3 regions of the Ensifer sp. R-19 genome follow, and region 3 is predicted to be linked to each of the others. Evidence: riboswitches for the same ligand, from Rfam matches in the RefSeq annotation. Region 3 holds a riboswitch; each other region holds the start of a gene.
The links. A riboswitch is a leader RNA that binds a small molecule or an ion and turns the genes downstream of it on or off. The one in region 3 is predicted to bind cobalamin.

Region 1: it holds a riboswitch for cobalamin, as region 3 does, so the genes downstream of both, bluB (5,6-dimethylbenzimidazole synthase) here and cobU (bifunctional adenosylcobinamide kinase/adenosylcobinamide-phosphate guanylyltransferase) in region 3, are expected to answer to the same signal.
Region 2: it holds a riboswitch for cobalamin, as region 3 does, so the genes downstream of both, nrdH (glutaredoxin-like protein NrdH) here and cobU (bifunctional adenosylcobinamide kinase/adenosylcobinamide-phosphate guanylyltransferase) in region 3, are expected to answer to the same signal.

The regions. Positions count from the first base shown of each region.
Region 1 covers NZ_CP184569.1:1,690,400-1,700,442, forward strand. Annotated here, with positions in the region: gene ACN9MO_RS08225 (NADP-dependent malic enzyme) at 1-1,087, shown strand, start outside; gene ACN9MO_RS08230 (helix-turn-helix transcriptional regulator) at 1,370-2,107, shown strand; gene ACN9MO_RS08235 (acyl-homoserine-lactone synthase) at 2,250-2,891, shown strand; gene ACN9MO_RS08240 (DUF2865 domain-containing protein) at 3,019-4,125, shown strand; gene bluB (5,6-dimethylbenzimidazole synthase) at 4,243-4,938, opposite strand; cobalamin riboswitch at 4,985-5,196, opposite strand; gene ACN9MO_RS08250 (SDR family oxidoreductase) at 5,338-6,150, opposite strand; gene ACN9MO_RS08255 (phytanoyl-CoA dioxygenase family protein) at 6,240-7,433, opposite strand; gene ACN9MO_RS08260 (LacI family DNA-binding transcriptional regulator) at 7,538-8,557, shown strand; gene ACN9MO_RS08265 (sensor domain-containing diguanylate cyclase) at 8,532-10,043, opposite strand, start outside.
Region 2 covers NZ_CP184570.1:2,055,681-2,065,723, reverse strand. Annotated here, with positions in the region: gene ACN9MO_RS28795 (ABC transporter permease) at 1-210, shown strand, start outside; gene ACN9MO_RS28790 (aspartate/glutamate racemase family protein) at 216-953, shown strand; gene ACN9MO_RS28785 (LysR substrate-binding domain-containing protein) at 911-1,855, opposite strand; gene ACN9MO_RS28780 (hypothetical protein) at 1,817-2,296, shown strand; cobalamin riboswitch at 2,574-2,798, shown strand; gene nrdH (glutaredoxin-like protein NrdH) at 3,197-3,418, shown strand; gene nrdI (class Ib ribonucleoside-diphosphate reductase assembly flavoprotein NrdI) at 3,431-3,847, shown strand; gene nrdE (class 1b ribonucleoside-diphosphate reductase subunit alpha) at 3,817-5,970, shown strand; gene nrdF (class 1b ribonucleoside-diphosphate reductase subunit beta) at 6,150-7,124, shown strand; gene ACN9MO_RS28755 (multidrug effflux MFS transporter) at 7,209-8,405, opposite strand; gene ACN9MO_RS28750 (TetR/AcrR family transcriptional regulator) at 8,613-9,293, shown strand; gene ACN9MO_RS28745 (acylphosphatase) at 9,409-9,693, opposite strand; gene ACN9MO_RS28740 (substrate-binding domain-containing protein) at 9,988-10,043, shown strand, end outside.
Region 3 covers NZ_CP184569.1:1,857,142-1,867,184, reverse strand. Annotated here, with positions in the region: gene ACN9MO_RS09055 (ABC transporter substrate-binding protein) at 1-431, opposite strand, end outside; gene ACN9MO_RS09050 (hypothetical protein) at 772-1,032, opposite strand; gene ACN9MO_RS09045 (hypothetical protein) at 1,221-1,364, opposite strand; gene ACN9MO_RS09040 (cobyric acid synthase) at 1,615-3,072, shown strand; gene ACN9MO_RS09035 (class I SAM-dependent methyltransferase) at 3,225-3,851, shown strand; gene ACN9MO_RS09030 (adenylate/guanylate cyclase domain-containing protein) at 3,892-6,123, opposite strand; cobalamin riboswitch at 6,367-6,515, shown strand; gene cobU (bifunctional adenosylcobinamide kinase/adenosylcobinamide-phosphate guanylyltransferase) at 6,952-7,476, shown strand; gene cobW (cobalamin biosynthesis protein CobW) at 7,480-8,544, shown strand; gene cobN (cobaltochelatase subunit CobN) at 8,646-10,043, shown strand, end outside.

The sequences.
Region 1 (10,043 bases), 170 kb from region 3:
CAAGGCGGCCGAGGAAAGCGGCGTCGCCACCCGTCCGATCCAGGATTATGACGCCTATCTCGACAAGCTGAACCGCTTCGTATTCCGCTCGGGCTTCATCATGAAGCCAGTGTTTGCCGCCGCGAAGAACGCCCAGAAGAACCGCGTGATCTTTGCCGAGGGCGAAGACGAGCGCGTGCTGCGCGCCGCCCAGGTGCTGCTGGAAGAAAGCACGGCCCGGCCGATCCTGATCGGGCGTCCGCAGATCATCGAGACGCGCCTGCGCCGTTACGGCCTGCGCATCCGTCCGGATGTCGATTTCGAAGTGGTGAACCCCGAAGGCGATCCGCGCTACCGCGACTATGTCGAGGATTATTTCGCCCTCGTCGGACGCCTCGGCGTCATCCCGGAGGCGGCCCGTACGATCGTGCGCACCAACACGACGGTGATCGGTGCGCTTGCGGTCAAGCGCGGCGAAGCCGATGCGCTGATCTGCGGCGTCGAAGGCCGGTACTCCAGGCACATGCGCGACGTTTCGCAGATCATCGGCAAGCGCGAAGGCGTGCTCGACTTCTCCGCCCTCAGCCTGCTGATCTCGCAGCGCGGCGCGACCTTCTTCACCGACACCTATGTCAGCTACTGCCCGAGCGCCGAGGAGATCGCGCAGACGACCGTCATGGCCGCGCAGGAAATCCGCCGCTTCGGCATCACGCCGCGTGCAGCGCTCGTCTCGCATTCGAACTTCGGTTCGCGCGACTCGGAAAGCGCCACCAAAATGCGCAAGGCGCTTCAGCTCGTGCGCGAACTCGCGCCTGACCTCGAAGTCGACGGTGAAATGCACGGCGATGCGGCGATCTCGGAAGCGCTGCGCCAACGCGTCATGCCGGACAGCAGCCTGCCGGGTGAAGCCAACCTGCTGGTCTTCCCCAATCTCGATGCCGCCAACATCACGCTCGGCGTCGTCAAGACCATGACCGACAGCCTGCATGTCGGTCCGATCCTGCTGGGTTCGGCGCTTCCCGCGCACATCCTTTCGCCTTCGGTCACATCGCGCGGTGTCGTCAACATGGCGGCCCTCGCGGTCGTCGAAGCCAGCCATCCGGGCTGACATGATACCGCGGAGATCGCCTTCGATCTTCGCAGATATCAGGCGCCAGACCGGCGCCCCCAATGCCATATCCGGGCGTCGCGCAGTTGTTGAGCGCGACGCTCTATCGCCCGAGAATCACAGCGGAATCATCCTCTGCTGCCCGCTCGCGCGATCCGGTCGCAAGAACCGGCAATCGAAAATTGCAAAATTGGCATCACACACCAAACGGGTAAGTTTGCGCTGGACAAAAGGTGAACCTCTAACCATGCTGTGGCTTCGGACGAGATTCGGTGTTGTGGCATGACTGAGCAGCAGGCTGTCCTCGACATGCTGGAAATCCTGGAAGGCGGGGGCTGTGTCGAGCCCGCTCATTTCTTTACGCTGATGCGCCGCACGTTCCGCATTGCCCATCTCCTGTACCTCGAAGCCGAGCCCTATGCGGACGAGCTCAAGATTTGCCGCCTGCATCACACCTTCGGCGCCTATGCCGCCGAGATCTACCGTTCGCGCGGCCTTCACCGAATCGATCCGATCCTGAAGCTCGCGCTTGGCGGCGTGCGCCCGGTGGAATGGACGATGGCGCGACATCGGTTCCCGGAATGCGAGCCTTTGTTCCAGGCCGCGCAGGAAATCGGCATTTCCACCGAGGGCGTTGCCTTGCCGCTGCCATCGCCCGCAGGTCGGACGGCGCTGCTGGCAATCAACGTCAACATGCCGGCCGACGAATGGACGGCCTATCGGCGCCAACATCTGCGCGATTTCCAGCTCGCCGCGAATCTTTTCCATGCGGCCATGCTGGAACATGGCGCAATGGCCGGCGGCCTTTCGGCGCGTGACATGCGCCTCACCGGTCGCGAAACCGAGGTTTTGACCTGGGCCGCCGCCGGCAAGAGCTATTGGGAAATCGCCACTATCCTCGGCATTTCCGAACGCACTGTGCGCTTCTTCATGACCAATGCGAGGCGCAAGCTGAATGTCGTCTCCAACACGCAAGCGGTCGCCCAGGCCGTCCGCCATGCGCTGATCCCCACCGTTTGACGCAGCTCGCGCCAATGCCCTCCCAAAACCCCTCGAAATCTAGTGGGAAATATCGCTGATTTAAACTGTCACTACCGACAGTTACGCGACCGCCGCCAGCCTGACAGCATCCGCCCATCCCAAGACAAGGATGGAGAAAAAGATGATCAGGATCCTGAACGGAAAGACCCGAGCACAGCACCCGCGGGCCGTCGACGACATGTTCCGGCTGCGCAAGCGGGTCTTCCACGATTTCCTGAAATGGGACGTTCAGACGGACGGCGAATGGGAAATCGACAACTACGACACGGCGAACCCGCTCTACGTGCTATCCTACGCTCCCGACGGCCGGCTGCGTGGCTCGCTGAGGCTGCTGCCGACGCTCGGTCCCAACATGCTGGACGATACCTTCCCGATCCTGCTCGGCGACAATCCGGAAATCCGCAGCGCTTCGGTGTGGGAATCGAGCCGCTTCTGCATCGAGCCCGAGATTTCGCAGGACCGTGCCTCCAATCAGGTGACGATCGCCGCCGCCGAGTTGATGTGCGGCGTCGGCGAACTCGGTCTCGCCTCCGGCATCAGCCACATCGTCACGGTCACCGACGTGTTCCTGGAACGCATGTTCCGGCGCATGGGATGCCCGGGCGAACGCATCGCCGAACCCCATCGCATCGGCTCGGTCTTCGCCGTTGCCGTCGCCTGGGAAGTGACTGACGACCTACTTCAGCGCATGAAGGCCATTGCCGCCATCGAAGGCACCGTTCTCGAACGCCCGATGTCGCTCGAAACCGCCCGCGCCGCTTGAATGCCATCGCCGGCCGGAGCCGTTAACGCAAACCGCCGCTTGTCGTTGCACGATCACCGACAAGTTCTATGATGGAGGTGAAACAGGAATTGCCGCTGGCAGCCGCCCATATCAGAAGGCCGGCATCATGCGGCATCAGGAAGAGACTTCGCCCGTGTTCCCGCGCTTGAAACACGTCGCTGTGGTGCTTGTGCCGCTGGCCCTGGTCGGTGCCGATCCTTCGCTGGCATCGACCGTGTGCGACCGGCTGAATACCCGGCTTGCGCAACTGCCCGACATGGTCGCCACCACTGCGGATGCCCGGGACTATGCCAGCGCCATCTCACGACAGAATATCGAGCTGCGCCGGGCGAAGAACGACCGCCGCCGCGCGGGCTGCGGTGGCGGCAGCGTCGTCACCTTCGATGGCGGCGACCCCGACAGCTGCGGGGAGCTCGACAGCCTCATCGCCGAGATGGAAGACAATCTGCGCATGCTGAAGTCGGAGCGCGAGCAGATCGTCGCCGGCGGCAGCGAAGACAGCCGCCGCCGCATCCTTGCCGCGCTTGAAATCAACGGCTGCTACAGCGACAGCGAGGAGTTCGCCAGCGTCGAGCCCGAAGAGCCCGAAACGCACCGCAACATCATTGCCGACCTGCCACCTGAGGACGCCTACGGGCCGATGCTCGGGCATGGCGAAGATGGTTATGCGCCGCAGGATGGCTATTATCGCGGAACGCTCAGGACCATGTGCGTGCGCACCTGCGACGGCGCTTTCTTCCCGATCTCCTCGGATGCGACGCCGGCCGACTTCCCGCGGGACGAACAGGCCTGCCGGGCGCGCTGCCCTGGCGCCGAAACGGAACTCTACTTCCACGATATCAACACGGAAGAGAGCGAACAGATGGTCTCGGCCGTGACCGGGCTACCCTATACCGAAATGCCCAATGCGTTTGCCTATCGCACCCGCGGCATCAGCAAGCCTGGCATGTGCGGCTGCCAGATACCGCAGACTGCCGCAACCTCGCCGAAGACGACCGGCACCAAGATCGGCGACGATCAGTCATCCATCGTCGTGATCGAAACCAAGAAACCGGCGGACACCACGACCGCCAAGGCGCCGGCCGAGGAGCGGCCCTACGACCCGTCCAAGAGCAAGGTGCGCGTCGTCGGCCCGACCTTCCTGCCGCAGGAAGAAACCTCGATCGACCTGAAGCACCCGAAGGGACCGGCCTATCAACCGGTCCAGAACTGATCCTGGCGCCGCCTTAAAGCGCGTCGCGATCTTTTAGATTCGCTCATTGCACTTTAAGTTTTTGATACTTCGCACGTCGTTATCGCAAAACCGCTGCGCACTTTTGCGAGACGGGTTTTAGGAACTCTCGCCGCAGTTCCCCCAGCCTTCCTCAAACACCAGCTCTTCCAGCGGCAGGCGTTGCCGCCATCCCTTCACCGCCAGTTCGGGCTGCTGGTAAAGGCGATCGACATAACCGAGGCAGAGCCAGGCGACGATCTCGATATGATCGGGAATGCCGAGGATCGCCTTGATCTCGGCCTCGTGAAAGATGCTGACCCAGCCGACGCCAACTCCTTCGGCGCGGGCCGCAAGCCACAGGTTTTGCACGGCGCAAACCGTCGAATAGACATCCATCTGCGGATTGTGCGTGCGGCCGAGAACGACGGCGCCGCCGCGCGTGCGGTCACAGGTGACGCAAATGCTGAGCGGTGCTTTGCGAATGCCTTCGAGTTTTAGCGAGCGGTATTTGGTCTGCTGCTCTGCCTCGAACATCAGCGCCGCCTCATCATTGGCGCGGCGAAACGCCTGCCAGACGCGCTCGCGCGTTTCTGCCCCCCGCACCAGTACGAAATTCCAGGGCTGCATGAAGCCAACCGACGGCGCACTGTGCGCCGCGGCAAGCAGGCGTTTCACCAGATCGTCGGGAAGAGGCTCTGCCAAGAATTCGTCGCGCACGTCGCGGCGTGTTTCGATAGCGCGGTAGACAGCCTCCCGCTCATCCAGCGAGAAGGCACCGGCAGCCGCAAGGCCGCCCTTCGGTTCAGTCAGCATCGTTCGATCCCCAACAATGCGAAAACCTCCCGCCGTCCGCGCGGGGTTCGGTCTATCTCGCCAGGCCGGTCTTCTGACTTCGGTTCAACCGGTCGCCTCACCTTCCCAGATCGATTTAAGATCCAGTGGCAAAACCTTGAATCAATTCAAGGCACTTGTAGAGGCGACCGTCCCCGTCACAGCGTTGGGCACGTTCCGGAATGACACCGGATTCCCGATTCTCCCGCTTGCGCGGGCACCTGACGGCGTCATAAGGGCACAGCCACTAGCGAAAGACAAGCGCCCGTCAGAGCGGGATGAGGAAAAGTGCACGCAGTTTTCCGCCCGCATTCCGCTCTAACTTCTAAGGACCGATCACGTTTATGATTTTGGATCGATCCGACCCAAAATCATCGTGATCTAGAGCGGCGCCACCGGATGGGGCGAACCGTCATAGCCGCCCCAGACCGATTGGTCGAAGCAGATCACCGATCCGGTCATCAGCCCGGATTCCGCCGAAGACAGGTAGGCGCAGGCTCGCGCCACCTCGGCCGGATCGACGAGCCTGCCGAAGGGTTGGCTGGCGGCCGCCTTTTCGAGCCAATCCGCGGCAGCGCCGTGAAATTCGCGCTGGATGCGGTCCTCGCCTTCGGAAGCCATCCAGCCGATATTCAGGCCGTTGACGCGGATGCGGTTGCGCAGAAGCGCATAGGCAGTGTTCTTGGTCAGCGTCTCCAGAGCGCCTTTCGACGAGCAATAGGCCGCAATGAAGGGCTGCCCGGCCATTGCCGACATCGAGCCGATATTGACGATGGTGCCTTCCGTTCGCTCGCGCCGCATCACCTTCACCGTCTCCTGCATCAGGAAGAACGGCGCCCGCACATTGATGGCGAACATCCGGTCGAAGAGTTCCGGTGTCGTGTCCAGGATCGTGCCGCGATCGGTGATGGCGGCGGCATTGACCAGCGCATCGACCCGACCGAATTCCGCATCGCAGGCGGCAACGACCTTGCGCGCGCCGTCCACCTTTTCAAGATCGGCCTCGACATAGACCACTTTCGCGGCGCTGGCCTTGCCGATTTCTTCGGCCTTCGCCCGCCCCTTGGCGGCATTGCGCCCACAAATGACGATGCCCGCCGCACCGCGTTCGGCGAATAGGCGGGCGATCGTTGCGCCCAGCCCTTGCGTGCCGCCGGTGACGATGGCGACCTTGCCTTGCATCTGTCCGTTCATCGAGTTCCTCCCTCGCAAATGATGATGTGAAACAGCTACGGCTCCCGAGCGAAATGCGCCGGGAGCCTGTCAATTGTGAGACTGACCCGTCAACTCAGCTTGCGCTTCGCCTGCGCGTCGAGTGAGGCCCGAAAATCCTGCTCGCTTGCTCCCGCGGCAAGCGCCTCGCGCATCAACTGCGCCTGGGTCTTTGGCGCCAGCCCGCCAAGCGGCGGATCGCGGTCGAGATTGGTTGGGAAGGAATAGCCCTCGGCGCAGGACGCGATGGCATTGGCCGCTTCTGCATTGGTCAGTTTGCCCCCGCCAAGCAAAACCTTCAACGCCGGATAGAGCGTCGCGCTCATCGTCAGTCGATCGACCGTTTCCATTGTCCGGCCAAAGGCCGAGGACACCTGCAGCAGGTTCGCCACGCGGCGGATGTCGGTGGAGCGGTTGTTGCCGGCCGCGTGGAAGAGCGCCGGATTGAAGAAGACGACATCGCCCTTTTCGAGCGGGAGCTGGACATGGTGCTCGTCGAAATAGGCTCGGAACTCGGGCCGATTGAGCGCCAGATAACCCGGCACATAGGTCTGGCTATAGGGCAGGAACAGGGTCGGCCCGCTTTCAAGCGGCATGGCGCAGTGGGCGACCGCGCCCTGCAGCGTCAGCACCGGCGAGAGCTTGTGGACATGCGCTGGATAGCGCTCGATCACCGCGGCGGTCTGGAAGCCGAGATGGTAGTCCCGGTGCGCCGATTGTGCCGCGCCGCCCGGATTGACGCGGTTCACCTGCGCCGTCATCTGGTAATTCGGCCCAAGCCAGGCTTCGCTGACAAGCGCAATGATGGCATTGCCGTAGTAGGCGGCAAAATTCGCCGGCGCCTTCAGGCAGTGCTTTTCCAGCGAGTTCCAGATGCGATCATTGGCGCCAGGCTTGGCGAAGTGGTCGCCGCCGCCGCTGTTGCTGCGATGCTGCTCCTCGATGATCTCGTCGAAGACGGTGCTCGCGACATCCACCGCGGCGGTATCGGCAAAGGCGCGCTTGAACACCGCCACACCCGGGCCGGTCGCCAGCGCCTCACAGATTTCGGCAAGCACCGCCCGCCGCGTTTCTGCATCGCCGCAGGCGGCAATCAGCTCGTCGCTATTGTAGATCAACACGTTCTGGTCGCAGCTCGAAGCATAGGGATAGTCGGCCAGGCTGGTCCGGCGCTCGACCTCCGCCCGGAACGCCTCGATATCGCAGGCCGCTTCGGTGAGCCAGATGCGCTCGATCCGCTGCCTCGCCCTGTTGTCGGTCTTCATCGCGTTTCCTCCTCCGGAACATCTTGATGGGCACGACTATAGGCGGCGGCAAAACATGATATAGAGCAGGAATCCATCAAAAATCCATCAGGAGAGCAGCGGCGGTGGCCCATCCCTATCTGGTCAAGGACATCGCCTTTCAGGCCGGTCTCAGCACCGCGACGGTCGATCGCGTGCTCAACGAGCGCCCGGGTGTCCGCCGCCAGACCATCGCCAGGGTTCGCGCGGCCATCGAGGAGCTGGAGAAGCAGCAGGCGGGGCTCGATATACAGGGCCGCAAGTTCGCGATCGACATCGTCATGGAGGCGCCGGAGCGCTTTACCGATGCGGTACGACGGGCCTTTGAAAGCGAAGCCATGACACTGGCGCCGACGATCTTTCGCTGCCGTTTTCACTTCGCCGAGACCATGCGCCCGCAGGACATCGTGCAACTGCTCGACCGCATACGCCTGCGCGGAACCGACGGGCTCGTATTGAAGGCACCGGATGTGCCCGAGATCGTCGGCGCCGTCGCACGCTTCGAGACAGGCGGTATTCCCGTCGTGACGCTGGTGACCGACCTTCCCAACTCCCAGCGCACCGCCTATGCGGGCGCCGACAACCGGGCGGCCGGAGAAACGGCTGCCTATCTGATTGGCGAACGCTTTGCAGGTGCCGCGGCCACGGTCCTCGTGACGCTATCCAGTGGCCGCTTCCGCGGTGAGGAAGAGCGCGAAATCGGCTTTCGCCGGGTGCTGCGTCAGCACTATCCGACAATCCGGATCGTCGAGATCAGCGAGGGGCATGGTCGCGATAGCGAAACCGGCGCGCTGGCGGACGCAGCACTCGCCGCCAACCCTGATATCAACGCCGCCTATTCGATCGGTGGCGGCAACCGCTCTGTGCTCGCGGCCTTCGATCGCCTCAACCGCAACTGCGCGCTCTACATCGCCCATGATCTCGACGAGGACAATCTGGCGCTGTTGCGCGCGCGGCGCGTTCATTTCGTCCTGCATCATGATCTGAAGACCGACGCACGCACGGCCTTCCGCACCATCATGCTTTACGGCCGCGTGCCGTCCGCCGCAGTCGGCCCTCAGCTTTCTGCCGTGGTGGTCATCACGCCCTATAACGTACCGGAGTAGAAAAATCGCCCAGGCCGCTTGGTCCGGCGGTTGGCTGCTCGCCGGTGGTTTCACCCGGCAGCACCGTATCGTCAGCGGTCTCGACGCGGTTGCGGCCACGTCGCTTGGCAAGATAGAGCGCCTCATCTGCCGCCAGCAGCAAGGCACGCGCGGTCAAACCATGGCGCGGCGCGAAGGCGATGCCGGCGCTGCCGCCGACGACCAGCAGCTGGCCGTTGAACCCAACCGGTGTCTGCGCATCGGCGACAAGACCGGCCGCAAGCCCACGGGCTTCGGCCTCGCTGCAATCGCCGAGGATGATTGCGAACTCGTCGCCGCCGAGCCGTGCCACAGTACCGTTGGGTCCGGCGCGGTTCCGGAAACGCTCGGCCATGGCGACCAGAACAGCGTCGCCTGCCGCATGACCATAGCGGTCGTTGACCGCCTTGAACGCGTCGAGGTCGGCATAGACGAGCGTGAACGGGTGCGTCTTTGCCTTCAACAGCGCCGCTGCCAGCATGTCGTCGAAACCGCTGCGATTGAGCAGCCCCGTCAGCCGATCGTGCTTGGCGAGATGCCGGTTGAGCGCCTCGCTCTGCTGCAAGGCGGCAAAGAGCGTCGAGAAGCGGAAGGCAACGAACGCCATCAGCAGCGCTGCGACGATTGCCATCACGATGACGCTCGGTAGCAACTCGGCGCGCACGAACCCGCCAGGAGATTGCGGCATCCAAGCCGCCACCAGACAGGAGGCGTCGGAACAGCGGCCGACCGATGTGTAAACGCTGCCCTCCGGCCGCTCGGTCAATGGCACGAAAGCAAGCCCCCGGACGCCCAAACGCGCCGCGATCTCTCGCGTCATCTTGGCCGTCACCGGTCGCACCGAAACCATGAGCACCGGTGCCCGGCGCCCCGCTGGAACGACCAGCGTTTCCGGGATGACCGCCTGCACCACCGCGACGCTCATGCGCCCGTCGATCTCACGCAAGTCCATGGCGTGGATCCCGGGTACGGACGGCATCAGCGATTGCGGGTCGGGCGTCACGACATCCAGCACGTAGGAGCCGTGGTTGTTTCTGAGCACATTATCGTAACGGCGTTTGGCCTCGTCGAGCAGGTCATCGACCTCTTCGAGCGGGACACGGGCCGTCTCGCTCGGCACCGCAACACCGTCCTTCAACACAGTCGACGTGCTGTGATCCACGTCCGTCATGATCAGCCAGGAGAAGCCGTAGTCTTCCCACAGCCAGCCCGACAGCTCGTCCGCAACGAATGCGTCGCTGACGTGCCCCTTGGCCAGTTCTTCGTAGGTCTTGTCCCAGAAGGAAAGCTGCGCCTGAAACTGAACGACGGCATCCATCTGGTGGCGCAGTTCGGTTGCCACCAGCCGGCGCTCCGCCGAAAGGCCGAAGCGACCCGCCTCGGCGACGGACCGATCCAGAACGAAAATGAGGCTCGCGATGATCAGAACCGCGACCAGCGTGCAGGCGGCATGGATCGCCCAAACCGT
Region 2 (10,043 bases), on a different replicon from region 3:
ACGCTCTCCTACGACGAATTCGCCCGCACGCTGATGACTTCGGGCAGCTACAACACTCTGCCACTCGAGATCTACGGCATGACTACGAATGTGACGACGCCGGTGCTCTATGCGCTCGGCACGGTCACCACCCTCTTCTCCTTCACCATCATCCTCGTCGCGCTCGCAGTCATTCTGACCTTGCGACGCCGCCAGGCAAAGCTGAGCTAGGCTAGATGCGCATCCTGATCATCAATCCCAACACCACCGCGTCGATGACGGCCAAGGCAGCCGCGGCCGCTCGGACTGTCGCCAACCCTGCCACGGAAATTCTCGCGCGCACCTCCAGATCGGGACCGGCCTCGATCGAGGGGCATTATGACGGCGCCGTCGCCCTGCCGGGCCTGCTCGCCGAAATCCGCGACGGCGAGGCCGCAGGCGCCGATGCCGCGGTCATCGCCTGCTTCGACGACACCGGCCTCGAGGCGGCCCGTGCGCTCGCCCGCATACCGGTGGTGGGGCTCTGCGAATCCGCCGTCGCGACCGCTGCCATGCTGGCGCAACGTTTCACCGTGGTCACCACGCTCGAACGGTCACGGGTGCTGATCGAGAATCTCGTCCGGCATTACGGCATGGGCGACCGGGCAAGGGTCCGCGCCGCCAACATCCCGGTGCTCGAACTGGAGGACAAGGCATCAGACGCGCTCGCCAAACTCCGGCGCGAGATCGAGCTGGCGCTCAATCAGGATGGCGCAGAAGCGATCGTGCTCGGCTGCGCCGGCATGGCCGATCTCGCCCGGGCGCTCCAAGCGGACTATGACGTCCCTGTCATCGACGGCGTTTCGGCCGCGGTCAAGCAGGCGGAAGCACTCGTGTCACAGGGACTTATGACCAGCAAGCGCGGGGCCTATGCGTCGCCGCTCAGCAAGCCCTATTCAGGTTTCATGAGCGCGCTCGCTCCAACCCCGGCTTGAGGTGATGCCGACCTGGAATCGCCCACGACTGTCGCCAGCAGCGCATTCGATGCGTCGGCCTCGGCAATAATCCAATCGCGAAAAGCCTGGATCTTTTTCTGCCGCCTGCTGCTCTGCGGATAGACCAGCCAATAGGCGCGACCATCTCTTACCACATGGTCGAAGGGCCGGATGAGCCTGCCGCTCTTCAGTTCGTCCATCAGGAAGGTTGAAACGGCAATCGCGATGCCATGGTCGTTCAAAGTCGTCGTGACGTCCATCGCCTGGACGTCGAAGATCAGTTCGGTACCGTTGCTCGCCGGTGGCTCCACCCCGGTTTCGATCATCCATCGCCGCCACCAGCTGGCGTTGCCGAAGCGCCGTACACGCAGGACGTCCGAGGGATGCCTGAGCTGGTGCTTCTCCATGAAAGACGGCGTGCAGACCGGCATGTAATCGATAGGGAAAAGCGGGAACACGTCGTTGCCGGGCCAGTCGCCGTTGCCGCTGCGCACCACGAGATCGATGGCGTCACGCTTGAAGTCGATCAGCTCGGTCGACATGTGCACCCGGATGCTGATGTTCGGATGGGCCGTCTGGAACGAGGCGAGCCGCTGGCCGAGCCAGCTCGACACGACGGTCGGCAGCACGGAAATGTGCAGGTGGTGTTCGGTCTTGTCGGCAATCTCCGAGAAGGCCGCCCCGAGAAGGTCGATCGCTTCCGTCACCTTCGGCGCCAGCTGCCGCCCGGCCGCCGTCAGCCGAACCTCGCGCGGAAGACGAACGAAGAGCGGCGTGCCGATGCGCTCCTCCAACAGCCGGATCTGGTAGCTGACCGCCGCCTGCGTCATGCCGAGCTCGTCGGCGGCGCGGGTGAAGCTCAGATGTCTGGCGGCCGCTTCGAAGGCGCGCACGGCACTCATGGGAGGAATCTTGCTCATGGCCCTGAGATAAGCATTCTTTATGCCAGCATGCGAGAAATCGCTTTGCGCGAAGCAGCAAAAATCCTCACTTTTTTCGTGAACACAACAGCAAAAACAAAGAGGATAGCAATGCTTAGCGCAGTGCGATCAACGATCCTTCATGCCCTGAACTGGGCCGGCAACGCACTCAACCCAATCATCGCCATCGATACGTTCAGCGAATTCCAGCTGAAGGATATCGGGCTGACGCGAGATCAGGAGACCATCCGGGCGCGCGTCGGCGATGGTGCCGATCCTTGGCATTGGCCGAAGGACGACGATCCGCGCAGGTCACCGCCCTCGCCGGAGCGGGATTGCGGCGACGCGCCGCAAATGGCAAGGGCTTCGCCTCGAGCCCAGCCCGGAGAAAACAAAGACATAAGCATGTCGCTCTGCGATTGACGGAGCGCAGAGGCAAGACACAGCGCAGTTATCGTGATCTGCCACCTTCCCAGCCCGCGGACCGAATTCGGGAGAGATCCGGCGTGGCGTTTCTAAAAGCGGCGTGCCGAAGCCCCTTCGCAAGTGATCGCAACGGAGCGAGCGCGGGGCTCAAAGCCGAGAAGTTCTTCACCCACAGGTTTCGCCGCCTCCCGCCGTTTACTCCTTGTTATCCACACGGCGATCTCACCCCGGCTTCGGGCACCTCGAACCTATTGACGCAGATTTGCGATGAACTACTATATCTAGTGTTCGAGGTTCTCTCGATTCGCAGGGATTGAGAGCTAAGACGGGAATACGGTGCGTCGGCGAGTTTTCGCTAGGCTATGCCGTAGCTGCCCCCGCAACTGTAGACGGCGAGCGACTGTCCGGAATTGGACCACTGAGGCATGAGGCCTCGGGAAGGTCGGGATGGAAGCTGAGACCCGTGAGCCAGGAGACCTGCCTCGAGCAACAAACGTCCACGGGCGGGTGTCCGGAGGGGTTGAGTCTACTGCATGTTTCCTTAAATCGTCGCCGATTTAAGGATAAAAACATGCAGCAAATCGAAGTGCTACAGCGATCTTTGCGCGTCTGATAGGACGCACGGCGCTGTCGTGCGGCAGGATGAGCCTGCCTGATCGTCTCGACATCTCCCCGGCAGCCTGTCGAAAGCTTCGGGGTGAAGTCATGTCCGCGTCATTGAAATTCTATCGCTCGCCAATCAAGAGGCGCGGTTTCCCGCGCAGCTGACGAAGAGGCATGCCCGGGCGTCCAGATCCGAGCGAGCCACAGCCATGACAGCCCTGCATTTCGCCGGATCGCGGCTGCGTGTCCGTGCGCCTTCTCATGCTCTCATCCAGCCGACCAAACGAGGAAGAAATGAACGTTACCGTCTACAGCAAGCCCGCCTGCGTCCAATGCACCGCGACCTACCGAGCGCTCGATCGCCAGGGCGTCAACTACGAGGTCATTGATATCTCCATCGACCAAGACGCGCTCGAAACGGTCAAGGGCCTCGGCTACATGCAGCTTCCCGTCGTCGTCGCCGGCCCCGAACACTGGGCGGGTTTTCGCCCCGACAAGATCAGCGCGCTTTCCTAGAGGAGACGGGCGGTGGGCCTGATCGTCTATTTTTCCAGCCGCTCGGAAAACACCCATCGCTTCGTCGAAAAGCTCGGCCTTCGCGCAGCGCGCATACCGCTCAAAGAAAGTAAGGCTTCACTTACGGTTTCCGAGCCTTTCGTGTTGGTCGTGCCCACCTATTGCGGCGATGACGGCCGGGGTGCGGTGCCGAAACAGGTCATCCGCTTCCTCAACGATGCGGGCAACCGCTCTCACATCCGCGGCGTCATTGCTGCGGGCAACAGCAATTTCGGCGCGACCTACGGGATCGCCGGCGACGTCATCGCGGCCAAGTGCCAGGTGCCCTACCTCTACCGGTTCGAGCTTCTCGGAACAGAGGAGGACGTCGCCAATGTCAGAAACGGGATGGAACGATTTTGGACGTCTCAACACTCGAACGCCCCCTGAAGGCGACGGAAGCGGCGCTGGACTATCATGCGCTGAACGCAATGCTGAACCTCTATGATGAAGAGGGACGGATCCAGCTCGACAAAGACCGGCTGGCGGCGAAACAATACTTCCTCCAGCACGTCAACCAGAACACGGTCTTCTTCCATAACCTCAGGGAGAAGCTCGATTATCTGGTGACCGAGGGCTACTACGAGCAGCAGGTTCTCGACCAGTATTCCTTCAACTTCGTCCGCGATCTCTACGACCACGCCTATGGGAAGAAGTTCCGCTTCCCGACCTTCCTCGGCGCGTTCAAATACTACACGTCCTATACGCTGAAGACCTTTGACGGAAAGCGCTACCTGGAGCGCTACGAGGATCGCGTCTGCATGGTGGCCATGACACTGGCGCGCGGCAACGAGGGACTTGCCCGCGATCTCGTCGATGAGATCATTTCCGGGCGTTTCCAGCCGGCGACGCCGACCTTCCTCAATGCCGGTAAAAAGCAACGCGGCGAGCTCGTCTCCTGCTTCCTGCTGCGGGTCGAGGACAACATGGAGAGCATCGGCCGCGCGATCAATTCCGCATTGCAGCTCTCCAAGCGCGGCGGTGGCGTGGCGCTGTCGCTCACCAACATCAGAGAGATGGGCGCGCCGATCAAGCAGATCGAGAACCAGTCCTCCGGCATCATCCCTGTCATGAAACTGCTTGAAGACAGCTTCTCCTATGCCAACCAGCTTGGCGCCCGCCAAGGGGCAGGTGCTGTTTATCTGCATGCCCACCACCCGGACATCATGCGCTTCCTCGATACCAAGCGGGAAAATGCCGACGAAAAGATCCGCATCAAGACGCTGTCGCTCGGCGTCGTCATCCCGGACATCACCTTCGAGCTCGCCCGCAACAACGAGGACATGTATCTGTTCTCGCCCTATGACGTGGAGCGCGTCTACGGCGTGCCGCTGACCGAAATTTCGGTGACGGAGAAGTACCGCGAGATGGTCGAGGATGCTCGTATCCGCAAGCGGAAGATCAAGGCGCGCGATTTCTTCCAGATCATTGCCGAAATCCAGTTCGAGAGCGGATACCCCTACATCATGTTCGAGGACACGGTGAACCGGGCGAACCCGATCGCCGGGCGCATCACCATGAGCAACCTCTGCTCGGAAATCCTGCAGGTGAGCGAGGCGAGCGAATTCAACGACGACCTCTCCTACGCAAAGATGGGCAAGGATATCTCTTGTAATCTCGGCTCGCTGAACATTGCCGCGGCGATGGACAGTCCGGATTTCGGCCAGACGATCGAGACCTCGATCCGCGCGCTCACCGCCGTCTCCGAAATGAGCCACATCTCTTCCGTGCCTTCGATCGAGAAGGGCAATGACGACAGCCACGCGATCGGCCTTGGCCAGATGAATCTGCACGGCTACCTCGCCCGCGAGCGCGTCTTCTACGGCTCCGAGGAAGGCATCGATTTCACCAACATCTATTTCTACACGGTGACCTATCACGCCATCCGCGCATCCAACCGGCTGGCGGTCGAGAAGGGCGTGACCTTCAAGGGCTTCGAGAACTCGAAATACGCGTCAGGCGAATATTTCGACAAATACACCGAAGCCGAATGGCTGCCGGCGACGGAGAAGGTGAAGGGCCTGTTCGAAGCGGCCGGCATCCGCATCCCGACGCAGGACGATTGGCTGGAACTGAAACAGGCGGTCACGCAAGGCGGCCTCTACAACCAGAACCTCCAGGCGGTGCCGCCGACGGGCTCGATCTCCTACATCAACCACTCGACCTCCTCGATCCACCCGATCGTCTCGAAGATCGAGATCCGCAAGGAAGGCAAGATTGGCCGCGTCTACTATCCGGCCGCCTTCATGACCAACGACAACCTCGAATATTACCAGGACGCCTACGAGATCGGGCCGGAGAAGATCATCGACACCTATGCGGCTGCGACCCAGCATGTCGACCAGGGCCTGTCGCTGACCCTGTTCTTCCGCGACACGGCGACGACGCGCGACATAAACCGCGCGCAGATCCACGCCTGGAAGAAGGGCATCAAGACGATCTACTACATCCGCCTTCGCCAGATGGCGCTTGAGGGCACGCAGGTCCAGGGCTGCGTTTCCTGCGCGTTGTAGCGCCGCGTTCCCATTAAGTGCCCCTCACCCTAACCCTCTCCCCGCCTGCGGGGAGAGGGTACCTGCCACACTGACGGCCCAGATTATGCGAGATGGCGCGGCATACACCTTCTCCCCGCAAGCGGGGAGAAGGTGCCGGCAGGCGGATGAGGGGCGTCCACGCCCGAGAGGACAACGAAATGAACATGCACACCAAGCCAGCAAACCGCATCCGCGCCATCAACTGGAACCGCATCGAGGACGACAAGGATCTGGAGGTCTGGAACCGGCTTACCGGCAATTTTTGGCTGCCGGAGAAGGTGCCGCTCTCCAACGACATCCCCTCCTGGGCGACCCTGAAGCCGGAGGAGCAGAAGCTCACCATCCGCGTCTTCACCGGCCTCACGCTGCTCGACACGATCCAGAACGGCGTCGGCGCCGTCAAGCTGATGGAGGATGCCATCACTCCGCACGAGGAGGCGGTGCTTTCCAACATCTCCTTCATGGAAGCGGTGCACGCGCGCTCCTATTCCTCGATCTTCTCGACGCTGTGCCCGACGCCCGATGTCGACGACGCCTATCGCTGGTCGGAGGAAAACGAGTTTCTGCAGAAGAAGTCGGCGCTGATCATGGAGCAGTATGCCTCCGCCGATCCGCTCAAGAAGAAGGTCGCCAGCGTCTTCCTCGAAAGTTTCCTGTTCTATTCCGGTTTCTATCTGCCGATGTACTGGTCGAGCCGCGCCAAGCTCACGAACACCGCCGATATGATCCGGCTGATCATCCGTGACGAGGCGGTGCACGGCTACTATATCGGCTACAAGTTCCAGCGCGGCCTGGAGAGGCTGACCGAGGAACGCCGGCAGGAAATCAAGGACTTCGCCTTCGACCTGCTGCTCGAACTCTACGACAACGAGGCGAAATATACGGAAGCCCTTTATGACGGCGTCGGGCTTACCGAGGACGTGAAGAAGTTCCTGCACTACAACGCCAACAAGGCCCTGATGAACCTCGGTTACGAGGCGCTGTTCCCGGCAGAAGCCTGCAAGGTCAACCCCGCCATTCTCTCCGCGCTCTCACCCAACGCCGACGAGAACCACGACTTCTTCTCCGGCTCGGGCTCGTCCTATGTCATAGGCAAGGCGGTCGCGACCGAAGACGAGGACTGGGATTTCTGAGGAACCCCAGGCACCTGCGGGAACATGAAGAACCGCCCGAGGACATGATGTCTTTGGGCGGCTCCGCGCATCAAAGGGGTGTGGTTATTCCGCCGCGACCACACGGCTGCGGCCGATCGTTGCCTGCGTCAGCAGGAAGGCGGCAAGCGCGCAAGCCGCGATGGCACCGGTCATCGGCAGAGCGGTTCCATCGAAGAAGACGCTCGCGATGATCATCGCGACGGCGGCGGTGACGAAATGCAGCGTGCCCATCAGCGCCGATGCGGTGCCGGCGATTTCGCCGTGATCCTCAAGCGCCAGCACCGCCGAGGTCGGGATCACCAGCCCGAGCACGCCGTAGCCGACGAACAGGAAGGCGGCCATGACGGGCAACTGGTTGAAGCCGAGGCTCATGACGATGAACATCGTGACCATCGTCAGCGCAAAGGCGGCGACGGCGAGGTGCATCACCCGCACCAGGCCGAAACGCTCGCCAAGCCAGCCGGTAGCCTGCGACACCGCGAAGAACGAAACGGCATTCATCGAAAAGGCGATGCTGTATTGCGTTGGCGTCAGCCCGTAATGGTCGATCAGCACGAAGGGCGAGTTGGCGAGATAAACCAGGAAGCCCGAGATCCCGAGCCCGCCGATGAAGGTGAGCGTCAGGAAGTTGCGGTCAGAAAGCAGCAGGCGGTATGCGGCAAGCGCGCTCGCCACGCTGCTGCCGGCACGGTCCTTTTTGGGTCGGGTTTCCTGCAATTGGGTCGACAAGAGGATCAGGCCGATGAAGGCGGCGATCATCACGGCATAGAAGACGCCGCGCCAGCCGTAGAACTGGATCACCGCGCTGCCGGCCAGTGGCGCCAGGATCGGCGAAATGCTGAAGACGAGCATCAGCAGCGACATCAGCCGCGCCGCCTGAACGCCGGTGTGCATGTCGCGGACGACGGCGCGCGGGATAACCATGCCGGCGGCGCCGCCTATACCCTGCAGAAAGCGAAAGGCGATCAGGGTTTCGATGTCGGTTGCGAGCGCGCAGCCGACGCTGGCAACGGTGAAGAGGCCGATGCCGAGATAGAGCGGCGCCTTGCGCCCCCAGATATCGGAAAGCGGCCCGTAGATGAGCTGCGAAATGGCAAAGGAAATGAAGAACGAGAGCAGGCTGAGCTGCACGACGCCGGTTTCGGCAGCCAGGTCTTTGCCGATCGACGGCAAGGCAGGCAGATACATGTCGATTGCGAAGGGACCGATCGCCGAAATCAGACCGAGGACGATGGCCGTGCGAAGGAAGGACGCTGTCATGGCAATGATCTTTCAGAAATCACGACAACGCTCCGGCCCAGGGCCGACATCGCTGTCGCCGGGATTGAAACTCGAAAGATGACGGTCGTGCCAGGATCGAACGTTTGGGAGACGCATCCTGCGCTGACTACTTAGTCCATTAATTTGGACACAGATGTAAAATTAGACAGCATTGTCTAAATCGTCAATGGGCTCTATCTTCAGTCCATGAAAAAATCTGGCCTCGCCTCACCGGACGTCCGCGCGCAAAAAGGACAACTCGCGAAACGCGTTTCGATCCTGGAGGCCGCGGCGGACGTCTTCTGCCGCGAGGGCTTTTCCGGTGCCAGCATCGACGAGATCGCCGCCGAAGCCGGCGTGTCGCGCCAGACGATCTACAACCACTACCGCGAAAAAGAGACGCTGTTCATGGCAGTGATCCAGGACATCATGGATCGCACCAACGGCATGCTGTTCTCCATCCTCGCGACGTTTCCCGAAAAGGCCGACAACCTCGAGGAAGAGCTTGCCGCCTTTGCGGTGCGCCTCAACAAGAGCTGCATCTGCAACCAGGACGCCAAGTTCATCCAGAAGCTGATCGCGACGGAGGGCAATCGCTATCCGCATCTGTTCCAGTTCTGGCGGGAACAGGGCCCGGGCAAGACCGACAGGGCGCTGGCGGCGCTTTTTGCCCGGCTCGCCCATTCAGCACCGCTCGACATCGATGACTTCGACCTCGCCGCCCGGCAGTTCATCGCGCTGATCAAGGCAGACTTGCAGATGGGCGGGCTTTTCGGCGAGGCCCCGAGCGAAGCGGAACTGGAAGTCAGCGCCCATCAGGCGGTCAGGACGTTTCTCCGTGCCTATGGCCGCGAGCGGAGAACGAGCGGTCTCGAAGCGCAACATTGATTTCGCGCACGATCGCCGCAGGGCTGTGCCCATTGCGACAGCCGCGCACGCTCTGATGCGGCGGGAGAACTGAAGCTCAACCTGTATTGGGCAGCATCACGAGAGGCACGAATGCCTATCTGGTGATCCGAAAGCCGCTGACGCCTTCCGGCGCTTCGACGAACTCGGCAACGACCTTCGAAACCCATGCGGCCGGCGGCCCTTCATGCAGACGCTCGAGCATGAGGGTGATTGCCTCCTCCGGACCGCTGATCAGAGCGGCAACCGAGCCATCGGCTTCGTTTCGAACCCATCCGACGAGACCGAGCTTCTGCGCCTCGTCACGGGCCCAAACCCTGAAGCTAACGCCTTGTACCCGCCCGAGGATTCGGACCAACACCGTCTTGCTGGTCTCAGACATGATCTCGTCTCCGTCACCGTTTGCCACGCTATCTGGCGCGAGGAGGGGCAAAGGCAAGTCATCCGCGCAACGAAGTTGGAGGGAGCCCTTGCGGCTGCTCAGCAGGCTGCGATGAACCGTGGGGAGGTATAGTAAATTTCCTCGGTATACTTTTATTTTTTATTTGCGTATTATTAAAAATTGACGCGCGCAAAGTTTTGTGGTTTTTACGCCCTCACCAAGACGGCGGTGGGAGGGCCTCGCCAGCTTGGCTGCACAACACCGAAGGCCCGCGCCGTTTCCAGGGAGGAAACCATGAACATGTCCCGCATTCTGAAATCGCTCGTCGCCGGCACGGCGCTCTCGCTCCT
Region 3 (10,043 bases):
GGGAAGAGTTCCGGATGCTTCAGGGCGTCCTGCACCGTCTTGATGTCAGGATGCGCGTCTGCGAGGAATTTCGGGATCCACCAGCCCTCGATGCCGCCTTCGCTCAAGATCTTGGCCGCTTCGATCAGCCGGCCTTCCTTGATCGCAGCGTCGAGCGGCGTGCGCACGGCGTTGACCCAGAGTTCCGGCGCCATGTCGGGTTGCGACTTTTCGTTCATGGAAGCGAAGGTCGGCATGGTGTCGCCGGTGACCAGCGTCACGGTGCAGCCGTAACCGTTTTCGAGAATGAACTTGTCCACCTGGGCGGCGACGCCGGCGGAAGCCCAGTTCATTTCGGCAATGCTGACTTCACCGCATTCCGCAGCCTGTGCGGAACCCGCCAGAGCGTAGAGGCCCGCGGCGAGAATGGTGGAAGCGAGGAGTTTCTTCATGTTGCAAGACCTCCCAGTCTTTATTTGCAGCCAATATCCAAACGGGAACCTACGGCGGATGCCGAGCATCCTCCGTCACCCGGAGCAATCATGCAGCCTGGGGTTCGGCATCAAATCAAGCCAAGGTTCACCCTTGCTGCGGACGGTGCGGGAGTTCGTTTTCAGCCCTGGCCGCGGAACCCTGTCGCCAGCCAATCTCCTCTTATACCGCCAGCCAAGCCTAAGTATTCTCGTTGAGAAATCAACCTCTTCAATCGGAACGTCGGGTTGCCGCCGCTCTTTGCGCGTTCTGTCTGCGACATCGCTGGCGGGCGCTTTTTGAGCATGAGAAAGGCCGAATTTAAGCAATACCGACAATTCCTGCCGCAAAAAATGGCGCTATGCGCCACATCGTTCGAATCCCTGTCGAGATCCTGACGTTTCCTGTCGTGATTGCGTCACGGCGATTGTCGCGCATGTCGCGAAAAAAATTCAAAAAAAGCCGGAATTCATCTTTGGTTAAATCCTCAATAACCATCCGGTAACGATGTCCAGCTAATTGTTCTTCTCGCGGCGGGGGACTGCCGCGGGTCCGGATCAGGTAGTGCGTCCCGGATTTCAAGCGAACCTTCGGTGCGTTACCCCGAAGTGACCAGGCGTTTTTTGGGCGGCCGCATCCCTCTTCTCGAGGTTGATGCGGCCTTCGCATTTCAGCACCAGCGTCGGACATAAAAAAACCGCCCCGGATGGGGCGGTGGAGGAGGCTCTGGGAGGAGAGCTCGAAGGGGCATCTGCGCCCCGATCGCGGACCTAGCCGACGTTCGACGTACGGATGAAGCCGAGCGGACCGAAGGGCGCGTCGACAACGAGGTTGCGCACGCGTGACTGGCTGGTCGGAACCTTGGAGTTCCAGGCGATCTGGACGAAGTTGGGCTTGCTGAAGATGTACAGCATGGACGTAAACCTTGAGAGGCCGGAGGCCTATCCCCCGGAGCGTGTTGCTATGCCGCTGATATAGGTGTGCGCTGCAATGGAATGAATGCCAAACTCGCCATGCGATGTCGCAATTTGGCTACCGGCTGCGGCATTTTCGACAAGCCTTGCGAAAGGCCGAAACAATGCGTGAGAAGCCTCGCTCGATTGCGGCGAAATCGTGTCGAAACAGACCTTTGCCGCTGACCGTTTCAGTGTTACCGATGGCCGCATGACACGCAGGATCATGTTGCAGGGAACCGGCTCGGATGTCGGAAAATCGGTACTGGTGGCGGGGCTCTGTCGGCTCGCCGCCAATCGGGGCTTAAAGGTCCGGCCGTTCAAGCCGCAGAACATGTCGAACAACGCCGCCGTTTCCGACGACGGCGGCGAGATCGGCCGGGCGCAATGGCTGCAGGCGCTGGCCGCGCGCGTGCCGTCGTCCGTGCACATGAATCCCGTGCTTTTGAAGCCGCAGTCCGACGTCGGCAGCCAGATCGTCGTGCAGGGCAAGGTGACGGGGCAGGCCAAGGGCCGGGAGTACCAGGCGCTGAAACCGAAGCTGCTTGGCGCCGTGCTGGAAAGCTTCGAACAGATCTCGGTCGGCGCCGATCTCGTGGTCGTGGAGGGCGCAGGCTCGCCGGCCGAGATCAACCTGCGCGCCGGCGACATCGCCAATATGGGCTTTGCGACACGCGCCGACGTGCCGGTCGTGCTCGTGGGCGATATCGACCGCGGCGGGGTGATCGCCTCGCTCGTCGGCACCCATGCGATCCTTTCGGATGAGGACCGGCGCATGGTGACCGGCTACCTCATCAACAAGTTTCGCGGCGACGTCACGCTGTTTGACGACGGCATCGCTGCGGTGAACCGCTTCACCGGCTGGCCTTGTTTTGGCGTCGTGCCATGGCTGAAGGCAGCAGCCAGGCTGCCGGCAGAAGATTCGGTCGTGCTGGAGAAACTAGCGCGCGGCGAGGGACGGGCGCTGAAGGTTGCCGTGCCGGTGCTGTCGCGAATCGCCAATTTCGATGACCTCGATCCGCTGGCCGCCGAGCCGGAGGTCGATCTCGTCTTCGTCCGGCCGGGCAACCCGATCCCCGCCGATGCCGGCCTCGTCGTCATCCCCGGGTCGAAATCGACCATCGGCGACCTCATCGATTTTCAGGTGCAAGGCTGGGATCGCGATCTCGAGCGCCATGTGCGCCGCGGCGGCCGTGTCATCGGCATTTGCGGCGGCTACCAGATGCTCGGCCGGCGCGTGACCGATCCTCTCGGTATCGAAGGCGGCGAGCGCGCCGTCGAGGGCCTCGGGCTTCTCGACGTCGAGACCGAGATGGCGCCGGAAAAGACGGTGCGCAACAGCCGCGCCTGGTCGCTGGAGCATGACGTGGCGCTTGAGGGCTACGAGATCCACCTGGGCAAGACGCAAGGGGCCGATTGCGACCGGCCTTCGGTGCGCATCGACAACCGTGCGGATGGCGCGCTTTCTGCCGACGGCCGGGTGATGGGCACCTATCTGCACGGGCTGTTCACGAGCGACGCCTATCGCACAGCACTTTTGCAGAGTTTCGGCATCGAAGGCGGGGCGAGCAACTACCGCCAGTCGGTGGACGCGGCGCTTGACGATGTCGCCGGCGAGCTGGAGGCGGTACTCGACCGGCGCTGGCTGGACGGGCTGCTTGGCAGATAGCCGAAGAAGGGGGCGTCAGCGGAGATCGTCGGGATCCGGGCGACAGAAGGGACCAGCCTCAAACCCCAGCATCTTCCACCGTTCCGCTGTAGAATTCACTGGGAAGAAAGGAGCGCTCAACTACGGCCGCGCGCTCGGAGACAGGTGTTGCAATGCAGGACGAAACCAGACGAGCCCATTGGGACAAAGCCTATCAATCGAAAGGCGAAGCGGGGGTCAGCTGGTTCGAAGATGCGCCCGCCGTTTCGCTCGATCTCATCCGCAGGCACGTGACGATCGCCACCGCGTCGCTGATCGATGTCGGCGGCGGCGCCTCGCGGCTGGTGGATGCGCTGCTCGACGAGGGCATGAAATCAGTTACGGTGCTCGATCTGTCGCCGGCGGCGCTCGATGCCGCCAGGGCAAGGCTCGGGCTGCGGGCCGACGCGGTCCACTGGGTTGCGGCCGATGTGACCGCGTGGCGGCCGGATCGGACCTACGACATCTGGCACGACCGCGCCGCCTTTCATTTCCTGACCAATCCGGACGACCGGGCGGCCTATATCGAACGCCTGACGGCGGCCGTCGTTCCGGGCGGACACGCCGTTATCGCCACCTTCGCGCCCGATGGTCCGGAGCGCTGCAGCGGTCTGCCCGTGGCGCGTTACGACCCGGCGGCGCTGGCCGAAGTGATCGGACCGTCCTTCCGGCTTGTCGAGCATATCATGCACCAGCACACGACGCCGTGGAACTCGACGCAGGCCTTCCAGTTCAGCGTGCTGGAGCGGGTGACGCACTAGGGCCGCAACCGGTTTGGCGCCTGCGTCGCTTCTGCCGTGGCTAGCGCACCTGCGAGAAGGTGAAGGCTCTGTCGCCGTGGTACCAGATGAACTCGTTTTCTCGGGCGCTCAGTCCTCCGGGGTTCCGCGAGACCATCCCACAAAGGTTCGTCGTTTTCAGCCACAGGAAACAAACCTCGTCCTTCTCGAACCGGACCTCGACGTTGCTCATCCTGCCGGCGCCGAGCGAAGCCCAGTCTCCCGTCAAGGTGGCGATGCCCTCGGGCGAAACGACAGCTTCATGTTCCTCGCCCGAATCCAGCATGCGTCCACGCAACCGGTGCCCGAAGAACAACGAACGGAGCTCATCGGCTGGCAGCCTGTCGCGAATGCTGACGTCGGTGTTCATCAGGGTCTCAGGCACGCCCGCCAGGCGCAGTCCCTGATAGAGCTTCTCGCTGGCATGCGGCTGCGCCAGGTCCAGCGGCGGGCGCTCTGAAATGCAGACGGGCGTTCCGCCACGGCTGATGCGAAGCGCGTCGTAGCGGGCGACTGCCGCCTCAGCCTCCGCGCGGTGACCGAGATGTCCGGCGGCAGAGGCAAGGAGAAGGAAAGGACCGTCATCCTGGGGGTTGAGTGCGATACTGCTTTTCGCCGCTGCCGCTGCCGCTTCGAAATCCTCCAGGCTGAACTGCGTCAGGCCGAGGACGTACAGGAAGAAGGACGGGGAGTGCGGATCGAGGCGGATCGCCGTGCGGATATAGGGCAGAGCCTCCGCCGGCCGGCCGGCGGATGTCAGGACGAAGGCCGTCAATGCGTAGCTCCAGGAGTCGCCGGGTTCCAGCGCGATCGCTTCCTTGAGGTCTGCGAGCGCGTCGGCATGCCGCCAGTCCACTTCGGCAAGGAGGGCCGCTGCCTGATAGGCGAGTGCCGTCTTATGTTTCTGCGCCATCCGCAGAAACTGCCGCGCCTTGGCTCGCGCCTCGAAGCGCGTGATGCCCAGCTGATAGTGCCAGCGCCACAGGTAAATGCGCGCATAGGCCATGGCTGCGGCGGCATAGGCACGTCCATAGGCGGGATCGAGCGCAATCGCCTGGTCGAAGTAGGGCAGGGCCTTCGCGAAGTCTTCGGGCGTGGTGCGCCGGTGATGCTCCCAGCCGCGCAGGAACGCATCGAAGGCCGCTGGCACGGCCGTTTCCTTGCGCCCGAAGGCCATCTGCTGGTCAGGGTCCAGCCGCAACGCAAGCGCTTCGGCAATGCCGCGCATCACTTCGTCCTGCAGCGCAAAGGCATCGGTGAGCGATCCGTCGAACTTTCCGGCCCAGACGTGCCCGCCATCAAGGGAATCTATGAGCTGCGCATTGATGCGAAGCTGCTCTCCGGCACGCTGGACGCTGCCTTCAAGCACATATCGGACACCGAGCTCTTCCGACACCTGCCTGGCTGTCACCGATCTCCCCTTGTAGGTGAAGGTCGAGTTGCGCGCGATGACGAACAGGCCGGAGATCTGGGCCAGTTCGGTGACAAGGCCGTCGGTCATGCCATTGGCGAAGAATTCCTGCTTGGGGTCATCGCTGACATTGGCAAAGGGAAGCACGGCGATCGAGGGCTTGTCTGCCTGGCTGAAGTCCACGGCCTGAGCCGGACGGATGTCGGCAGGCGGCTGCCACGGGCGCCACCAGGCGGCACCGACGGCGGCTGCGAATGCAAGGGCAGATGCCGCGGCCAGCGCGGCCCAGCGTCTCCCGCGGTGCGCTTTGGCCTTCGGCTTGCGGGCGTGGGCTTCGTCCAGCCAGAGACGGTAGGTCCGAACCGGTTTTTCGACGTGTTTCAGACGCTGCTCGCCGAGAAAGACGAAACCGACATCGAGGTGCTTCTCGACCTGGTCGTAGGCGGTGCCCGAGATGACGATGCCGCCCGGTTCGGCCAGGCCCTGCAGGCGCTCGGCGATGATGACGCCATCGCCGTGGATGTCGTCGCCCTCGACGATCACGTCGCCAAGATTGATGCCGATGCGGAATTGCAGCCGCCCCGCGTCCACACCGCGACTATCAGATTTGGCGCGCTGCACCTCGACCGCACATCGGACTGCCTCGACGACGCTGTGGAACTCGACCAGCAGGCCGTCGCCCATGGTCTTGATCAGCCGGCCGCGATGCGTCTCGATGCTTTGTTCGAATAGTTCGTGCAGGTCGGCCTGAAAGCGGGCGCAGGTACCCTCCTCGTCGGCCTGGGTAAGCAGCCCATAGCCGCAAACGTCGGCAATCATCACGGCGGCGAGCCTGCGTTCCATGTGCCTACCGGATAAACGAAGCCCCTCGGGTCGGTTGCAGGATGTTTCAGCGACCTTTGCACGTCCATAGGACGCGCGGCGCTGCAGTTTAACGCAACATCTGTAATTGCTAAAATATGTTCGTTCGCGATCTGCCATTCGCCTCATGTCCGGTGCGGCTTCGCGCTCGACAAATCGTCGCGCGACGCAAGTCGGCCGGGGAGGTGTCGCAAGCGTCGATTGACTTTGCGGCGCCCGCTTCCTAATCATCGGATGTTGGATGGTTCCCCCTTGTCGTGGCGATTGGGGGGAATAATTGGGAATGTGACGGATGGACCCAAACCGGGCATCCTTATCGCAGCCGACCCCGCGACTGTAGAACGGTCAGGGTTCGCCATCGGGCTCAAATTCAGAGCTGCCAGCCGGTTGCATGGGGCAATCGAGGCAGTGCGGAATCGAGCCGGAAAAGCCACTGGCGTGGCATCGTGATCAGCCGGGTTGGACGCCTCTTCTTCTACGAATCGTCCGCCTTTCATGATGTCGCCCACAGCACCCATGCGTCGGAGACGACGCGCAAAGGTTCGCTGTGGCACTGGAAAGCGCCGGGAAGGTGAGGCGGGCCGCTCGGGTCCTCACATCGGAACCTCGTCCATTCGGGGCGAGGCGATGTGGGGCCCGTGACGCCGTGAGCCAGGAGACCTGCCACCCGACATGGGCATTCCGCCCGAGGAGACGTGTCGTCTCCAACGCCATCACGGAGGTTGTTTTGGCTCTCAGATACTTTCCCGAACGCGCCGCCGGCGCGTCGCACGGCTGTTGCCATCTGCCGCTGACCTTGGCGCGGTCACGATGAGCAATCCCAGCGCCGGACCGGTCCTGGTCCTCGGCGGCGCCCGTTCCGGCAAGTCCAGCTTTTCCGAGAAGCTCGTCGGAACGTCCGGCCTTACCAAACATTATGTCGCCACCGGCCGCGCCTGGGACGACGAAATGCGTGCGCGCATCGATCATCACAGGACGCGCCGTGGCGAAGGCTGGACGACGCATGAGGAGCCGGTCGATCTCGTCGGCATTCTGCGGCGCATCGACGACCCCACCCATGTCGTTTTGATCGACTGCCTGACGCTGTGGGTCACCAATCTCATGCTCGAAGAGCGCGACATCGAGGCGGAGTTCGCCTCGCTTGTTGCCTACCTGCCGCAGGCGCAGGCGCGCCTCGTGTTCGTTTCCAACGAAGTCGGCCTCGGCATTGTGCCCGAGAACCGCATGGCCCGCGAGTTTCGCGACCATGCCGGCCGGCTTCACCAGATCGTTGCGGAGAAATCCGCTGAAGTTTACTTTGTCGCGGCCGGTTTGCCGCTGAAAATGAAGGGTTGAATAATGACCACTGCGAGAACCAGCCACGGCAAGATCCCGGCGACCGTCATCACCGGCTTCCTCGGCGCCGGCAAGACGACGATGATCCGCAATCTGCTGCAGAACGCCGACGGCAAACGCATCGCGCTGATCATCAACGAGTTCGGCGATCTCGGCGTCGACGGCGACGTCTTGAAGGGCTGCGGTGCGGAGGCCTGCAGCGAGGACGACATCATCGAACTTACCAATGGCTGCATCTGCTGCACCGTGGCCGATGATTTCATCCCGACCATGACCAAGCTGCTCGAGCGCGAAAACCGCCCGGACCATATCATCATCGAGACCTCGGGCCTGGCTTTGCCGCAGCCGCTGATCGCCGCCTTCAACTGGCCGGATATCCGCAGTGAAGTCACCGTCGATGGCGTCGTCACCGTGGTCGACAGCGCTGCCGTTGCCGCCGGCCGCTTTGCCGACGACCATGACAAGGTCGATGCGCTGCGCGTCGAGGACGACAATCTCGACCATGAAAGCCCGATCGAGGAACTGTTCGAGGATCAGCTGACCGCTGCCGACCTGATCGTGCTCAACAAGACCGATCTGATCGACGCGTCCGGCCTCAAGGCGGTACGCGACGAGGTTTCCTCGCGCACCAGCCGCAAGCCGACCATGATCGAGGCGAAGAACGGCGAGGTGGCCGCCGCCATCCTGCTCGGCCTCGGCGTCGGCACCGAAAGCGATATCGCCAACCGCAAGTCGCACCACGAGATGGAGCATGAAGCGGGCGAGGAGCACGACCATGACGAGTTCGACAGCTTCGTCGTCGAGCTCGGCGCCATCGCCGATCCGGCCGCCTTCATCGATCGCCTCAAGGGCGTCATCGCCGAGCACGACGTGCTGCGCCTCAAGGGTTTTGCCGATGTGCCCGGCAAGCCGATGCGCCTGCTGATCCAGGCCGTCGGTGCCCGCATCGACCAGTATTACGACCGGGCCTGGGCGGCCGGCGAAAAGCGCGGCACGCGCCTCGTCGTCATCGGCCTGCACGACATGGACGAGGCGGCGGTGCGCGCTGCGATTGCTGCGCTCGTCTGATCGTTCATTGAATGAAATGATCTAACGCATTGAAATAACGCAATTCCGGACGGAAGCCGCTTCACGCGTTTCCGTTCGGAATTGCCCGAACGGACAAGATCATGCATCTGCTTCTCGCCCAGAAAGGAACGATCGCCGACGGCAACGAGGCGATCGACCTTGGGCAAACGCCGGCCGACATCCTGTTCCTGTCTGCCGCCGACACCGAGCTCTCCTCGATCGCCGCCGCCCACGGCCGGCGTGACGGTGGCCTGAGCCTGCGCATTGCGAGCCTCATGAACCTGATGCACCCGATGTCGGTCGATACCTATGTCGAGCGCACGGCACGTCATGCGAAGCTGATCGTCGTCCGGCCGCTCGGTGGCGCCAGCTATTTCCGCTATCTGCTCGAAGCCTTGCATGCGGCGGCCGTCGCTCACCGTTTCCAGATCGCGGTGCTGCCGGGCGACGACAAGCCGGACCCGGGCCTTGAACCGTTTTCTACGGTTGAGGCCGATGACCGCCAGCGGCTCTGGGCCTATTTCAACGAGGGCGGCGCCGACAATGCCGGCCTGTTCCTCGACTATGCCGAGGCGCTGGTTTCAGGCGCCGAGAAACCGCAGCCGGCCAAGCCTTTGCTGAAAGCCGGCATCTGGTGGCCGGGGCGGGGCGTGATCGGGGTTTCGGATTGGTTGAGTGTTGTGGGGGCTGGAGCCCCCGCATGCGCAAATCCCACCATCGCCATCTGCTTCTACCGCGCCCTCGTCCAGAGCGGCGAGACGCGGCCGGTCGAAGCGCTGATCGATGCGCTGAAGGTGCAAGGGGTTCGGGCACTGCCGGTCTTCGTCTCCAGCCTCAAGGATGCGGTCTCCGTCGGCACGCTGCAATCGATCTTTTCCGAAGCCCCACCCGACGTGGTGATGAATGCCACCGGCTTTGCCGTTTCTTCGCCCGGCGCCGATCGTCAGCCGACGGTGCTGGAATCAACCGGCGCGCCGGTGCTGCAGGTGATCTTCTCCGGCTCATCACGGCAGCAATGGGAGACATCGCCGCAGGGGCTGATGGCGCGCGATCTGGCGATGAACGTGGCGCTACCGGAGGTCGATGGCCGCATCCTTGCGCGCGCCGTCTCGTTCAAGGCGGCGTCGATCTACGATGCGAAAGTCGAGGCTAACATTGTCGGGCATGAGCCGCTCGAAGATCGGGTGCGTTTTGCCGCCAGCCTTGCCGTCAACTGGGCGAAGTTGCGTCGCACCGAACCCGCCGACCGGCGGATCGCCATCGTCATGGCCAATTATCCGAACCGCGACGGGCGCCTCGGCAATGGCGTCGGTCTCGACACACCGGCCGGCACCGTCGAAGTGCTGCGTGCCATGACGGCAGAAGGCTATGCGGTGGGCGACGTCCCGGAGGATGGCGACGCGCTGATGCGTTACCTGATGGCCGGGCCGACCAATGCGGCAGGCCGTGATCGTGAAATTAGAGAAACAATTTCGCTCAGCGATTACAACGCCTTCTTT